One region of the Shewanella sp. POL2 genome, then DNA from elsewhere that is predicted to be linked to it. Evidence: predicted binding sites of a transcription regulator. Region 1 holds the regulator's gene; each other region holds the start of a gene.

Region 1 (4,839 bases):
TTGGCCAAAGTTACCTAATTTACGAATAGCACCAAAGACTTGCCATACAGATTCTTTCTGTTTTTTCTTACCGCTTAGCTCTTTGTGATAGGTCGCCACTTCCATCACGTGATCGTAGCCTAAATACACAGGCACTAAGGTGACTGGGCGTTCGATACCACGCAACACACTGTTGATCGTCATAGCGATCATGCCCGTTTTCGGTGCCAATAGACGACCGGTACGAGAACGGCCACCTTCAGAGAAATACTCAACCGAATATCCCTTAGCAAACAGCTGATCGAGGTACTCACGGAACACGGCCGTATAGAGTTTGTTGCCGTTAAAACTACGGCGAATAAAGAAAGCCCCGCCACGGCGGAACAGCGGCCCCGCAGGCCAGAAGTTTAGGTTGATACCCGCAGCAATATGCGGCGGCACCATACCTTGGTAATACAGAATGTAAGATAACAGCAGGTAATCCATATGGCTGCGATGGCAGGGCACATACACAATCTCATGACCATCGTGGTGTAACTGCCGAATATGCTCGGCACCTTTGATGTTAATACCGCTGTAGAGCTTGTTCCATAACCACGTTAAAAAGCGCTCAGCAATACGTACGAGACTATCGGAATAATTCGCCGCAATTTCATCAAGATATTCAATTGCCGTTTCACGCGCTTGGGTTTCAGAAATCTTCTTGCTCGCGGCTTCTTCCTGAATCGCCTTACGTAAGGATTCAGATTTCAGCAAGGAATGGAATAACGCCTGACGATTAGGCAACACAGGCCCCGTCATCACCTTACGTTGGCGACGGAAATGCACTCTCGCTACTCGAGCCAATTTATGGGCAATGCCCATATCGGTACCATGTTCGTCGGCCATGTAACGCAGCGATACCGCATTAGAAAATTGCACAAAGTTGTGACGGCCCAAAAATAGGATCATCAAGCACTTACGTAACCAAGTAGGGTTCTCGCGCTCAAGCACTGCCGCCTTCATGGTGTCGTCTTCTTTACCCGGAGTACGACCCCAATACAGACTCACAGGCACCAGCTGTATATCTAACTCTGGCTTTTCCTTATGGACGGCCAACAAACGCATAAAACATTCGAGGAATGGCTCATTGCTGGCGCGTTCACCAAATAAAGGCTTACGACCTTCAAGGCATACCACCCGTGGCGCCACAACGCCATTCACCACCAGCGGCTCGTAAGGGCTTGGCAAACCAAGTTTCGTGGTGATCTCGCTTAACGCAGCAATATCACTCAGGGATTCTGTTTTCATTACATAAGCAAGCGGTCTGGAGGCATCCAGATTCAGATCGGCAAAGGGATCCTGTGGCACAACAATAGTGTGCACTAAGTGCTTTTGGATCCAACGTAATGATTTCAACCAAAGAGAGTCTTGTTTAGGCATTATTCTTATGCAATGTAAGTACGTTCATTAGCCCCATAGAATACCAGATTCTAGAGAATATACCCAAACAACCTAAAGATGCAGGATTCAGCGGCTGATTTTAATGACTTAGTAACGCACTTTAGGCGACACCATTTATTGATACCGTGCAAATGGCATTCACCCCATAGATGACGATTACGGTTATTTGCAGATCTAGCTGACCAAGTTAAAAGTGGTTAATACTTGCACTACCAATAATACTGTATATACTAACAGTAACTGTATAGAAAAACAGGAAAGACCATGAGACCGTTGACGCCACGCCAAGCCGAAATTTTAGAGCTGATTAAACGTAATATTGCCGAGACTGGCATGCCACCCACTCGGGCCGAAATTGCCACCCGTTTGGGTTTTAAAAGTGCAAATGCCGCAGAAGAACACCTTAAGGCATTGGCGAAAAAAGGCTGCATCGAGATCATGCCTGGTACTTCCCGCGGGATCCGTCTCCCTGTAGAGGAAGAAGATAACCGCGAAACAGGCTTGCCACTGATTGGCCAAGTGGCAGCGGGTGAACCTATTCTCGCCCAAGAGCATGTCGAACAGTATTACCAAGTCGACCCCAGCATGTTCCACCCTGCTGCCGATTTCCTGCTGCGCGTAAAAGGCGACAGTATGAAGAATATCGGCATCCTTGAGGGTGACCTGCTTGCCGTTCATAAAGTACAACAAGCGCGCAATGGACAAGTTGTTGTTGCTCGCGTTGATGATGATGTAACCGTAAAACGCTTTGAAAAAAAAGGTAATTTAGTCTACCTACATGCCGAGAATGAAGACTATTCACCGATTAAAGTCGATTTGAGTTTCCAAAGTCTAACAATTGAAGGGCTCGCCGTAGGGGTGATCCGCAATGGAGATTGGCTATGAACAAACTATTAGGTAATGCCCCGCGTCACCCCGGTTTATGGCTAGATACGGTTCGAGATACAGAGACCGACTGGCAGCATACATCAATAGTCACTATGCCAACTCAGAGCCAAGGGCGCCAAGAGCTGACACAGCTGAGCAAACAACTTGCCCAACTGAGCCAACAGGGAAGATGGATAGTGCTCATCAACCCACCTAGTATTGGCTACAAGCAGCTATTAGCAAACGCAGGTGTGCGTATGGATCGCGTACTATTGGTTCACGCAAAAGATGAGGTCGAAACCCTTTGGGCGATGGAAAAAGCCTTAACCAGTGGCACATCTAGCGCAGTGATTACTTGGATTAACGCCCTAGATACTCGCGATAATCGTCGCCTACAAATTGTAGCAAAGAGCGCACGTGCAATGGGTATCGTGCTTGAAGGTTCAACGAATGACCAACCTTCTAGCACCAATCTCACACAATCGGCTAAATTTACTCAACCCGCATTTTTCAGCTCTGTTCATTAAAAATTTTTCACACCGTATTTAGCCTTGAAAGCCGCCTCACCTGTGAATGTGAGGCTTTTTTTTGGCAATTTTTCAGACAATTAGAAAAAGAAGTGATCTTGATCAATTTTTAAACAGCAAGTATGTTTGATTTAGGCGCACATGATATATGGCCTGTTTAGGCAGAAATATCGCGTTATTTTCGAATATCGCTCGCCCACAAAAATTGAGAATAATGGGTTTATTCAGCAGTATGTGCCAGTGTGGCTAATACCAGCAGTAACAATACTTGATCATAAGTAAGCCGCCAACGCACGTTGAAGTCAGAAACACTTTTTTGGGAACTGAAGAGTTTGCATAGAGTTGAGACTTACTGTGTTGCTCTTCTTTGTAGTTGCTATTTGCAATTAGCAGAGGAGAAGTCTTGTGAAGCAATGGTTGTATTGTTTACTCGTGGTGCTATTCGCCCCACCGTTGGCCGCAGCAGACATGCGGTTCAATATGACGCCTGGCGTAACAGAAATCAGTGGCAAGGTATACCACCTGCACATGACGATTCTGTATATCTGCTGCGCGATAGGCTTAGTGGTTTTTGGCGTGATGATTTATGCCATGATCAACCACAGAAAATCCAAGGGCGCGGTCGCGTCACACTTCCATGAGAGTACAAAAGTTGAGATCGCTTGGACGATAATTCCCTTTATCATTCTGATCTTAATGGCGATTCCGGCAACTAAAACTCTGATTGCCATGGAAGACCCCAGCAATGCCGATCTCACGGTAAAAGTCACAGGATCGCAATGGAAGTGGCATTACAGCTATTTCGATCAAGATATTGAGTTTTACAGTATTCTCGCCACACCAAGACCTCAAATCGAAGGTAGTGAGGCCAAGGGAGAGCACTACTTACTCGAGGTCGATAAGCCCCTTGTCCTGCCTGTAAATAGAAAAATCCGCTTTCTGATGACTTCTGAAGATGTTATCCATTCATGGTGGGTACCAGATTTTGCAGTGAAAAAAGATGCTAACCCAGGGTTTATCAACGAGGCGTGGACCCGTATCGATAAACCCGGCATTTACCGTGGCCAATGTGCCGAACTTTGCGGCAAAGATCATGGATTTATGCCGATAGTGGTTCGGGCACTGCCCGAAGCCGAGTTCGATGCTTGGGTTGCAGAACAAAAACAAGCTGCCAATGCCGCAGCGCAAGCCGCACAAGCCGCCTTATCACAAACACTGAGTAAAGAAGAGCTGATGACTCAGGGTGAGCAAGTTTACCTTGGTCACTGCGCAGCCTGCCATCAACCTAATGGCGAAGGTCTCAAAGGCGTATTCCCACATCTCAAAGGCAGCCCCATAGCTACCGGGCCACTGAGCGGTCATCTTGAAATCGTGCTCAATGGTAAAACGGGTACGGCCATGCAAGCCTTCAGTAAACAATTAACGCCCCAAGAAATTGCCGCAGTGATTACCTATGAGCGTAATGCGTGGGGCAACAACACGGGTGATGCGGTGCAAGCCAAAGACGTTGATGCCCATAAATCCGGTGGCACCAATAGCGAACCAGTAGCAACGACTCAGCCCCCCTCAACCACCGATGCGCCCAAAGCGGCGACAGAGCCCATCGCCAGTGTCGATCCCGCGAGTCTTCCCACGCTCAGCCATGATGAACTGATGGCCGAAGGAGAAAAGACCTATGCCACAGTTTGCGCCGCCTGCCACCAGCTAACGGGTGCAGGTATGCCTCCCGCCTTCCCCGCCCTTGCTGGTAGCGTTATTGCAACAGGCCCAGTCGCCAATCACATCGATATAGTGATGCACGGTAAACCGGGCACGGCGATGCAGGCATTTGGCAACCAACTCACGCCACAACAACTTGCCGCCATCATTACCTATGAGCGCAATGCGTGGGGCAACAATACCGGCGATACAGTGCAACCCGCTGATATTGCTCGCCATGGACAGTAGGGGATTAAGATGAGCACACTGACTCAAGATCAAATTGCCGCCCATGATGAACACCATCACGGTGCACCTAAAGGCA
Region 2 (4,839 bases), on a different contig from region 1:
TGGCCATTACCAGCAACTTGAGGTAAATGGGTTACACAAAGTACTTGAGTCGATTCTCCTAGACTACGTAGCATTCTGCCAACCACAGCAGCGGTCGGGCCTGAAATTCCGACATCCACCTCGTCGAAAATTAGGGTAGGAGTGGCAACCTTTTTCGCGGTAATCACTTGGATGCCTAAACCGATACGCGACAATTCGCCGCCAGAGGCTACCCGTGAAATCGGTTGTAAAGGCTGGCCAGGGTTGGTTGTGACCATAAACTCTATATTATCGCTGCCATTTACCGACATAATCTCGGGATTAAAATTCACTTCAATAGTGAATTTCCCCTTGGGCATATTCAGCTCATGGATGGATTGAGTCACTAACTTATCCAGTTCTTTCGCATAACGGTCGCGGCTCTGGCTCAGTTTTTGTGCGTTCGCTAAGTAAGCGGTTTTACTCGCTTCAACTTGGAGTTGGATTTCCTCTAACTTAGTTTCATCGTCATCGAGGGTTGTGAGTTCCGCTTTGAGTGCCAAATGATGTTCGGCTAATTTGTCAGGGCTAACATGATGCTTACGGGCCAGTTGCATAGCCTTTGATAGTCGTTCCTCTAAATAGGCAAAATGCGCGGGATCGAGTTCGAGTTTACTCAGGTAATGCTGTAATTCGCCCGCGCTCTCTTGCACTTGAATGAGGGCCTCATTCAACATAGTACTGACATTGGTTAATGCGGGATCATAGCTTTGCAAATTTTCAGCAAGGCTTACAGCCTTGTTAAGCAGTGACTCAATATTGCTCTCTTCGCCATCTGTGAGTAAATATAGGCTGGCTTGGCAGCTATCCACCAGTTCAGTGCCATTGGCGAGGCGTTTATGCTCTTGCTCAATATCTTCAAATTCACCGATCTTGAGGTCGAATTCGTCTAACTCTTCAACTTGATATTGCACCAGCTGTTTTCGGGCAATACGTTCATGCTGCGAAGCTTCTAATTGTTTGAGTTCGGCTTCGATTTGTTTACAGCGTTGATAGCTTGCCGCCACTGTGTCTATCAGTAGTCTGTGATTGGCGTAGCTGTCGAGCAAGGTGAGTTGATGCTCACTCTTTAGCATCGCATGGTGGGCGTGCTGACCATGGATACCGACCAGCAATTGCCCGAGTAATTTCAGTTGAGTTAACGGCACAGGATTGCCATTAATGTAGGCGCGTGAGCGGCCATCACTGCCAATAGTTCGACGCAGAATACACTCATCATCGAGTTCGAGATCGTTATCTTCGAGCCAACGTTTGGCAAGGGGAACATCGTGTAGTGAAAATCGAGCACTGACTTCGGTTTTACTTGCACCAGGGCGAACGCTGCTGGCATCGGCACGATTACCTAGGCACAAACCTAAGGCGTCGATGGCGATGGATTTACCTGCGCCAGTTTCACCAGTAATGCTGGTCATACCGGGACGAAAATCCAGTTCGAGAAAACGGACGATAGCGAAATTATTGATGCTGAGTTGGCAAAGCATAATGAGTTCCTGTCGAAAAACTTACCAAATCACTGTATTGATAAACAGTATATACTGATTTTATATACAGTAAAGTGGCTTTGGGTAAATATTCGACACATTGCAATAAGCTAGAGTTTAATCGCTTGTTTATGAATAGGTTTTAACAAGTTGCTCTAAAATAGGTAAGCTAAAAAAAGTCACTATAGTGCCAAATAATATCCCCTGCGCACTGGTTGAGGCTTGGGTGTTATAGCGCTGAGCAAGTAAATAGACGCTGGCCGCCGTAGGTAAGGCACTGAGGATTACACCCATCACTAAGTAATCTCCACTAACGCCCACGCTTTTAAGCATGAAGAAAACCAATGCGGGTTGTAGGATTAATTTAAAGAGGTTGATAAGGCTAAGTTCGATAAGATTCGTCAGGCTAAATACCTTGCTATCTTTTTGGTAGCGCATGGCTTTGGCTAATACCATGCCAACGGCAAATAAAGCGCAGGGGCTTGAGGTATTGCCAATTTGTTGGATCATCATCGCTACGCCAGAGGGCAGTGTTATCCCCAATGCCGAAATTGCAATGCCGATAAAGCAGCCGATAACGATGGGATTTTTAACCACAGCTAAACACATGATCACTACGGCGTGGTGTTGTCTGTGGGTATTTGTCGTAAGCTCCAGCGAGACCAAGGCCACGGCAAACATAAGCACGGACAATAAACTGGCTATGGCGGCGGCAACTAGGGCGCTTTGTTGTTCAGGAAATATAATCACCAGCAGCGGAATACCAATAAATGCGGTATTGCCAAAGGTGGCATTTAAGGCGCGCACGGCGGCAATTGCATGCTGTTTAGGATTGAAAAGTAAGGATATACCAACACAAATCAGATAAATCATCAGCATGGCGGCGCTATAGCCTGCAATAAATCCCCATTGCAGAATTTCTTGGATCGGTTGCTGGGCCAGTGCAATCAAGAGAATGGCAGGAAACGCAATATAGTAGACATATTGATTGAGCACTTGGTCGGTTTCTACTGGGAGAAAACGCAGTTTTTGTACAAGTGTGCCGAGCAGCATGATCCCGAAGACGGCAAACAGAGGGGTTAAAATGGTCATATCCCTCACTCATCCTTTTGTGTTTTTGCTTTCCCGCAAGAAGACGTTGTGGGTGCGCTAGCAGGGAATAATACCTAGGGTAATTGACAATAATTGGTGTTAGCGCAGTAAACTTATTGGCAAAATAGCATAGGATTAACCTTGGAAGCTATTGCGCTATGGTCGTAGAAATGAATAATTCTACGTTTAAAACACAATGAGTTAGTGCCTTATACCTGTGAGCGGCACTCACGCTAAACGATGGGATTGAACATGGCTGATGATGTTGGCGCTGAGCTGCAGTTAATTTATCTGTTTGTGCATTTGGTGAATGCGGGCAGTTTTTCTCAAGCCGCGAAAGTGCTCGATATGCCTATCGCCACCGTGAGCCGTAAGCTGGCCAAGCTTGAAGAAAAACTCGATAAGCAATTGTTTATGCGAAGTACCCGTAAGCTGAGGTTAACCGAGGAAGGTTTAGCGTTATTTCAGCGATATCAGAGTGCGATTGCACAGTTCGATGAGCTCAGTGGCATTGGCAGCGATAAACCTGAAGGCACATTGCGGATAGCTGCGCCAATCTCAATTATTTCAATTATCTTTATTCACGCATTAAACGAGTTTGGCCGTTTATATCCCGATATTCGTTTACACATTTCCCAAAGCAATGAGTTAGTGGATTTAATTGATAAAGGGATTGATGTCGCGATTGTCGGTGGTGCACAGCCTGATTCTTCTTGGGTGTCGAGTACTTTAGGTGAGCTTGATTATCGTTTGTTTGCGACGCCGGAATATTTAGCCCATGCCCCTGAATTGATCCATCCCGATGATCTTGAAAACCATCAGTTGATCAAAGTTTGGCCGCTGTTTAATTGGCATTTAAAGCATCCTAATGGCGAGTCTTTCTATTTTAATGGCCCAACAAAACTCACGCTCACGGATCTCCATGGCGCGATTCAAGCGACCTTAGATCATGGTGGTATTCTGTATGGGCCAGAATTATTTGTAAAACAACAGATTAAAGAAGGGCGTTTAAAAGTGCTCTTACCGGAATGGATTGGCGAACAACGTAGGATTTCGATTCTATATCACCAACGTAGTCAGCAACCGCTGAAAGTGAAGGTGTTTATCGAGTTTATGCAATCCAAAGCGCCCGAACTTTTTTCAATGGCTTAAGATTAACGTTTACGGGGTTTTAACGTATTTTGGCTCATGGAGTTTTGCGTTTGCTTCGCATCTTGCAGGCTCGCGCGGGTGGCGGGCACAATCCCAAGCTCACGGTAATAATTCACTAAACGGCGTAATTCAAATAGAGAGCCAATACGGTTTTGCCCGCCTATGGTGAGTTTCCAGGTATCGGTAAGGCCTTCGCTATTGGTTAAAATAAAACCTTGGTAAACAATTTTTTTCATATTGAATGGGTTATAGAGTTAACTCTATCCTCCGGTGATTCAAACCCGTCGCTGATGCTACCTAAGCAGTAAAAATGTTAGGTAACATCACCGGATTTTCAATGCAACTGAAGAGATAAACCCTAGACCTTAAACGGGTTTATTATGCGACGCTGATCCCGATATTCGATACACCCGCTTCGATAATCTCTTTGCGTAAACCCTTCACTAATTCGGCAGTGATCTTAGAGTTTTCTTCGATAATTTCCAGCAGGGTATTTTGTAGCGCGCGCTCTTCTTCCATTACTTCATGGGCGAAGACGTAGTCATCTAAGGCATCATCGGTTAACTCTACATCGCTGATAGTCTCGATATAGTTCGCCACAGTGCTTGAGGATAACTTGCTGATATTGGTTATATCTTCCTCAAGGTTGGTTTGAATCGCCCCAAGCAAAGTGGAAAGTGCAACCACGGCATCCATTGCTGGGTATACGCCATAGCTATCAAAATCGACAGGATCTGGGGTGTTATCTTCTAAGCGTTGCAGATGCACATCGATGTTGAATTTCAGCTTATTGTCGTACTGGGATTGCCAAAGAAGCTCGAGCACAGTGCTTAATACCGCAGGATCACCAAACTCACAAACCTCTGAAAACAGTTGATAGTTAGGCAACATTCGTTGGCAAAGGGCAATGGCAAAGAGTTTTTTCTGTGGTAGTTCTAGCGCTTTTAAACGCTTAAAGAAGCCCGTTTTTTTGGTCATCTGTTATTTCCGCTGATAGCTGTGATAGCACTTGTTTTGCCGCCGATTCTACCTTAGTTAGCTCATCAAGTAACTCTAGTATTTCCGGTTCGAGATCTTCGACACGGGCATCACGTTT
Region 3 (4,839 bases), on a different contig from region 1:
AATCAGTATTCTTTGGTTCGGCAAACACCTTTGAGTATTTTGATCTTAATGGACGCTTCGATGGCGATCCTGATTATTACACTAATAAGCGTCCTTGGTGGCAGGAGGCGATTGACCAGCGTAGCTTGTTTGTGGGCGATCCTGCGGTCGATGCCAACGATGGTTCTATTTCTGCAACGGTTAAAACCCCAGTCTATAGTGCTAATGGCGAACTTATTGGCATTGGTGGTATGGATATTCTGATCGATACCATTGGTAAAAACCTGTTAGCACCGATTAAATACCGCAACTATGGCCAAGCCTTCCTGATGACGGATGAAGGTAAGCTAGTATATTTTCCTGGATTTTCAGACAAATTCCCTCCCGGCTCACTTGCTAATCAAGTTGATAGCCAATTTAAAGATACCTCCGGTTTTACAGCATTAATGCAACAAATGCAGCGCGAGCCTCAGGGGTTTGCCGAGGTCAGTTTTAATGGCGTATCACAGCGAGTGACCTTTGTGACTGTAGGCGGTGATTATCCTAAGCAGAAATGGCACTTAGCCTTTATGTTGCCCCATGAAGTAATTGAAGCGCCTGTTACCAAAGCCTTTTGGAATGCTTGTTTTGTTGCTTTGGGGATTATGCTTTTGGTCGGCATTACTGTCTGGTTGATGTTATTGCCTTTTAGACGCCAGCTCAGCAAATTACTCGATGCGATGGAAGATATTGCCGAAGGTGACAGTGATTTATCCCAACGTATTTTGATGGAACGGGAAGATGAGTTAGGTAAACTGGGTGATGCCTTCAACCGCTTTGCCGAAAAGGTGCAACAGATGTTACTGCACACTCGCAACTTAACCCAAGAGGTGGGCACTGGGGTGATGGATGCGCGCCAAGTGTGTGATTTAGCGGTATCTTCGGTATCATCGCAAAAACAACAAATCGATTCTGTCGCCACGGCAGCAACTCAAATGGCGCAGACGAGCCAAGAAATGGCGATAAGTGCTCAACGCGCAAATGATTTTGCCGAAAAGGCACAGACTCAGGCCCTTGGTGGTACGCAAATCGTGTCCCGTGCGACCGAAGGGATGAAGGCATTATCGGTTCAAGTCATCGAAGCGGCTAATGTGATTAAGCGGCTACGAAGCAGCTCAGAGCAAATTGGTGAAGTCTTGAGCGTGATCCGCAATATTGCCGACCAAACTAACTTGCTGGCATTGAACGCGGCCATCGAGGCGGCGCGGGCGGGTGATCAAGGTCGAGGCTTCGCCGTTGTTGCTGACGAAGTGCGCACGCTGGCTTTGCGTACCCAAGATTCTACCGCCAATATTCAAGGCATTATCCAAACCCTGCAACAAAGTGCGCTTCAGGCTGAACAAGTGATGGAATCAGGGGTTGAGCAGGCAAGAGTAGGGCAAGACTTAACCACGCAAGTCGAGCAAGCCCTCAGCGACATCGCCAGTGCGATTACGTCTATCCAGCAGCAAACGGTGGAAATTACCGTGGCGATAGGCCAGCAGGCAGTGGTTGCCGATGAAGTGGCGCAAAACGTGGTGAGCGTGCGTGGTTTATCCGATCAATCCCTATTGTCAAGCCAAGATCTCTCCCAAAGTCTACAAGGATTTGAGCAAGCAACTCGAGAACTGACACGTAATATTGGTCAATTTAAAATTTAAACGCTGTTGTTTTAAAACCAAAGGAGCCTTAGCGCTCCTTTGGCTTTTTTGGGAATGTTATGCTTGGATAAGGATGCTTGAGTCGATAGATGAACTTCGCGACTGCGTAAATATGTCCTAGATACTTGATTACTGTTTTTATATACAGTATTTTGGGTGTTGGAGGAACCTTTAGTGCGAAAAATCATTCATGTTGATATGGATTGCTACTTTGCTGCGGTGGAAATGCGAGACTTTCCCGAATACCGTGGTAAACCGCTGGCCGTTGGTGGTAGCCGTGAGCGGCGAGGGGTTATCAGCACCTGTAATTACAAAGCGCGCCGATTTGGTGTGCGCTCCGCTATGGCAACGGCTTATGCGCTTAAACTGTGCCCTGACTTAATCCTTGTCCCCGGTCGAATGCAGGTCTATAAGGAGGTATCGCAACAAATTCGCGCTATCTTCTCTCGATATACTGAATTGATTGAACCCCTCTCCCTCGATGAAGCCTACTTAGATGTTAGCGATTGCAAGCTGTTTAAGGGCTCTGCAACTCTGATTGCAGAAGCGATTCGCCATGATATTTTGGCCGAAACAGGGCTTACTGCTTCGGCTGGCGTTGCTCCTGTTAAATTCCTCGCCAAGGTGGCCTCTGACTTAAATAAACCTAATGGTTTGTATGTTATTTCGCCCGACAAGGTTCCTGAGTTTATTAAAACCTTATCCCTACGCAAGATCCCCGGTGTGGGGAAAGTCACCGCAGAAAAACTTTCCTCTTTAGGGTTGAATACCTGCGGCGATATACAAACTTATCCAAAACAAGACCTTATTACTCGTTTTGGCAAATTTGGTGCTGTATTAATTGAAAGATCCCATGGGATTGATGAGCGTGGGTTATCAGTGAGTCGCGAGCGTAAATCTGTCGGCGTCGAAACTACGTTGGCGCAGGATATTTACAGCCTCGAGCAGTGCCAGCAGGTAATGCCGGGATTAATACATGAGTTATCAACTCGCCTAAGTCGTAGTGCCAAGGATCGACAAATCCATAAGCAGGTGGTGAAGCTTAAATTCAGTGACTTTAAACAGACCACAATCGAGCATCGCAGTGACGAGGTATCCATAGTGATGTTTTATGAGTTACTGAGCCAAGCAATGGCAAGGCAAGAGGGCCGTGGAATTCGATTACTCGGGATTTCTGTTGGACTCGCCGAGAGTAAAGATACGCTTCAGCCAATCATGGCTCGCGAGACTAAGCAGTTGGATTTGGTATTTTAATATCAATCTTACTGGGCGGATCTCGCTCAGCGCTAATCAAACCTAACTTAGTTAACGCGATAATAAGCCTTACGCAGTGCATAAATAAAAGGTACAAAAAGACCGCATTGGTGAACTCTCTGCGGCCTTTGTCATTTAAGTCTGCTTAGTGACTATTCATCTGTAGCGACTATTCACCTTTAGCGGGAATGCGCTCTAGCACGGCTAATAGTAGATCCCAGTATTGACCAACGGTGGTGATATTGACCATTTCATCTGGGCCGTGCGGATAACGGATGGTCGGGCCAATCGACACCATGTCCATTTCTGGATAGGGCTTTTTAAACAGACCACATTCAAGGCCGGCGTGGATCACCATAATAACCGGTTCTTTATTGTAGATTGACTCATAGGTCTCACGCACAATTGCCATTACCGGCGAAGTGTTGTCTGGCTTCCAACCCGGGTAAGCACCGCTAAGTTCAATATCTGCACCCGCTAAGTTGGTTAACGCAGTAAGCATGCCTTCAACTTGGCTACGGCCAGAATCGATGAGCGAGCGAATTAAGCAAAGAATGCTGACTTCTTCATCGTTAGTGCTGATCACACCAACGTTGAGTGAGGTTTCGGTTACGCCAGTTACTTCATCACTCATGCGCATTACCCCGTTAGGGCAAACATGCAATAAGTCGATAAGGGTATTTTGGCTGTTTTCGCTCATCACGCGTTTTGGCGTTGGGATTTCGCTCAATACTAAGCGCATATCTGGGTCGGCAATGGCCAATTCGGCGCGGACTAAGGCTTCAAAAGCACGCACTTTTTCATTCAGTGCATCAACATTTTCAGCAGGTAACATAAAGCTGATATTGGCTTCGCGTGGGATAGCATTACGTAGTGAACCACCGGTAAATTGGGTTAACTCTAGGGCTAACTCATCGGCATTTTCGAACAGGAAGCGCGCCAAAATCTTGTTGGCGTTGCCACGACCCAAATGGATGTTGACCCCAGAGTGACCACCTTTTAAGCCCGATAAATGCAGGCTAAATGATGCATAACTTTGCTCCGACGCTTGCCATACCATAGGCAAAGTGATCTGAGCATCGACGCCGCCAGCGCAGCCCATATAGATCTCACCTTCTTGCTCTGAGTCGGTGTTGATCAGGATCTCGGCATCAAGCATACCTGCTTGTAGTCCAAAGGCGCCTGTCATACCGGCTTCTTCGTCAATGGTGAGCAGTACTTCGAGTGGACCGTGTTTGATGTCATCTGAGCCTAAAATCGCTAAGGCCGATGCCATACCAATGCCATTGTCGGCGCCTAAGGTTGTGCCTTTGGCTTTTACCCAGTCACCGTCAACATAGGCTTCGATAGGATCTTTGGTAAAGTCATGCACTTTGTCGGCATTTTTTTGCGGCACCATATCGATATGGGCTTGGATCACAACGACTTTACGATCTTCCATTCCCGCAGTTGCGGGTTTGCGAATGATTAAATTGCCGACGGCATCTTCTACTACATCGAGTTGCTTGCTCTTAGCCCAGGTTTGGATGTGTTGGCTGAGTGCTTGTTCATATTTGGAAGGGTGGGGAATTGCACAGATTTGTTCGAACCATTGCCATAAAGGCTGTGGGTATAACTGACTTAACGCTGTCACAGAAGGTCCCTCATCAGGTCTTGTGGGTATGGGGCAAATTTGCGCTAATCCTAACACATTCTGCTCGGGCGATTAATCATCTCGATAACTCCGTGTGCGTTTGTGGCAGCGAAAGTTGCCACCCTCTGTATTTTCGATAGTGGCAAAGCGATTTTTTGATTGGTAATTAAGCGTTATAGCGGGAATAATGCTGGCACAATAATGAAAAAGGATGGGTCATGTTTCAAGTTAACTTTATTGATGTACAAGCAGAAAATTCCATTTTTGATGGCGAAGGTTGGGATGCGGTTGTGG

The links. Region 1 encodes LexA, which represses DNA repair genes until DNA is damaged. Its sites were predicted from a motif close to TACTGTATNNNNATACAGTA; they were not measured.
Region 2: a site for LexA is predicted at 1,530-1,549, ahead of recN (DNA repair protein RecN). Genes of this name have one in related genera too.
Region 3: a site for LexA is predicted at 1,789-1,808, ahead of dinB (DNA polymerase IV). Genes of this name have one in related genera too.

What each region holds. Positions count from the first base shown of each region.
Region 1 covers NZ_AKZL01000012.1:10,572-15,410, reverse strand. The annotation lists gene plsB (glycerol-3-phosphate 1-O-acyltransferase PlsB) at 1-1,401, opposite strand, end outside; gene lexA (transcriptional repressor LexA) at 1,687-2,307, shown strand; gene SHEWPOL2_RS04760 (SulA-like leucine-rich domain-containing protein) at 2,304-2,816, shown strand; gene coxB (cytochrome c oxidase subunit II) at 3,222-4,763, shown strand; gene ctaD (cytochrome c oxidase subunit I) at 4,773-4,839, shown strand, end outside.
Region 2 covers NZ_AKZL01000009.1:45,253-50,091, reverse strand. The annotation lists gene recN (DNA repair protein RecN) at 1-1,499, opposite strand, end outside; gene SHEWPOL2_RS03815 (AEC family transporter) at 1,629-2,591, opposite strand; gene lldR (LysR family transcriptional regulator LldR) at 2,844-3,743, shown strand; gene SHEWPOL2_RS03805 (DUF3319 domain-containing protein) at 3,746-3,979, opposite strand; gene SHEWPOL2_RS03800 (YjaG family protein) at 4,122-4,721, opposite strand; gene barA (two-component sensor histidine kinase BarA) at 4,696-4,839, opposite strand, start outside.
Region 3 covers NZ_AKZL01000016.1:7,964-12,802, reverse strand. The annotation lists partial or broken gene SHEWPOL2_RS06060 (methyl-accepting chemotaxis protein) at 1-1,658, shown strand, start outside; gene dinB (DNA polymerase IV) at 1,833-2,912, shown strand; gene SHEWPOL2_RS06050 (aminoacyl-histidine dipeptidase) at 3,082-4,545, opposite strand; gene SHEWPOL2_RS06045 (peptidase M17) at 4,764-4,839, shown strand, end outside.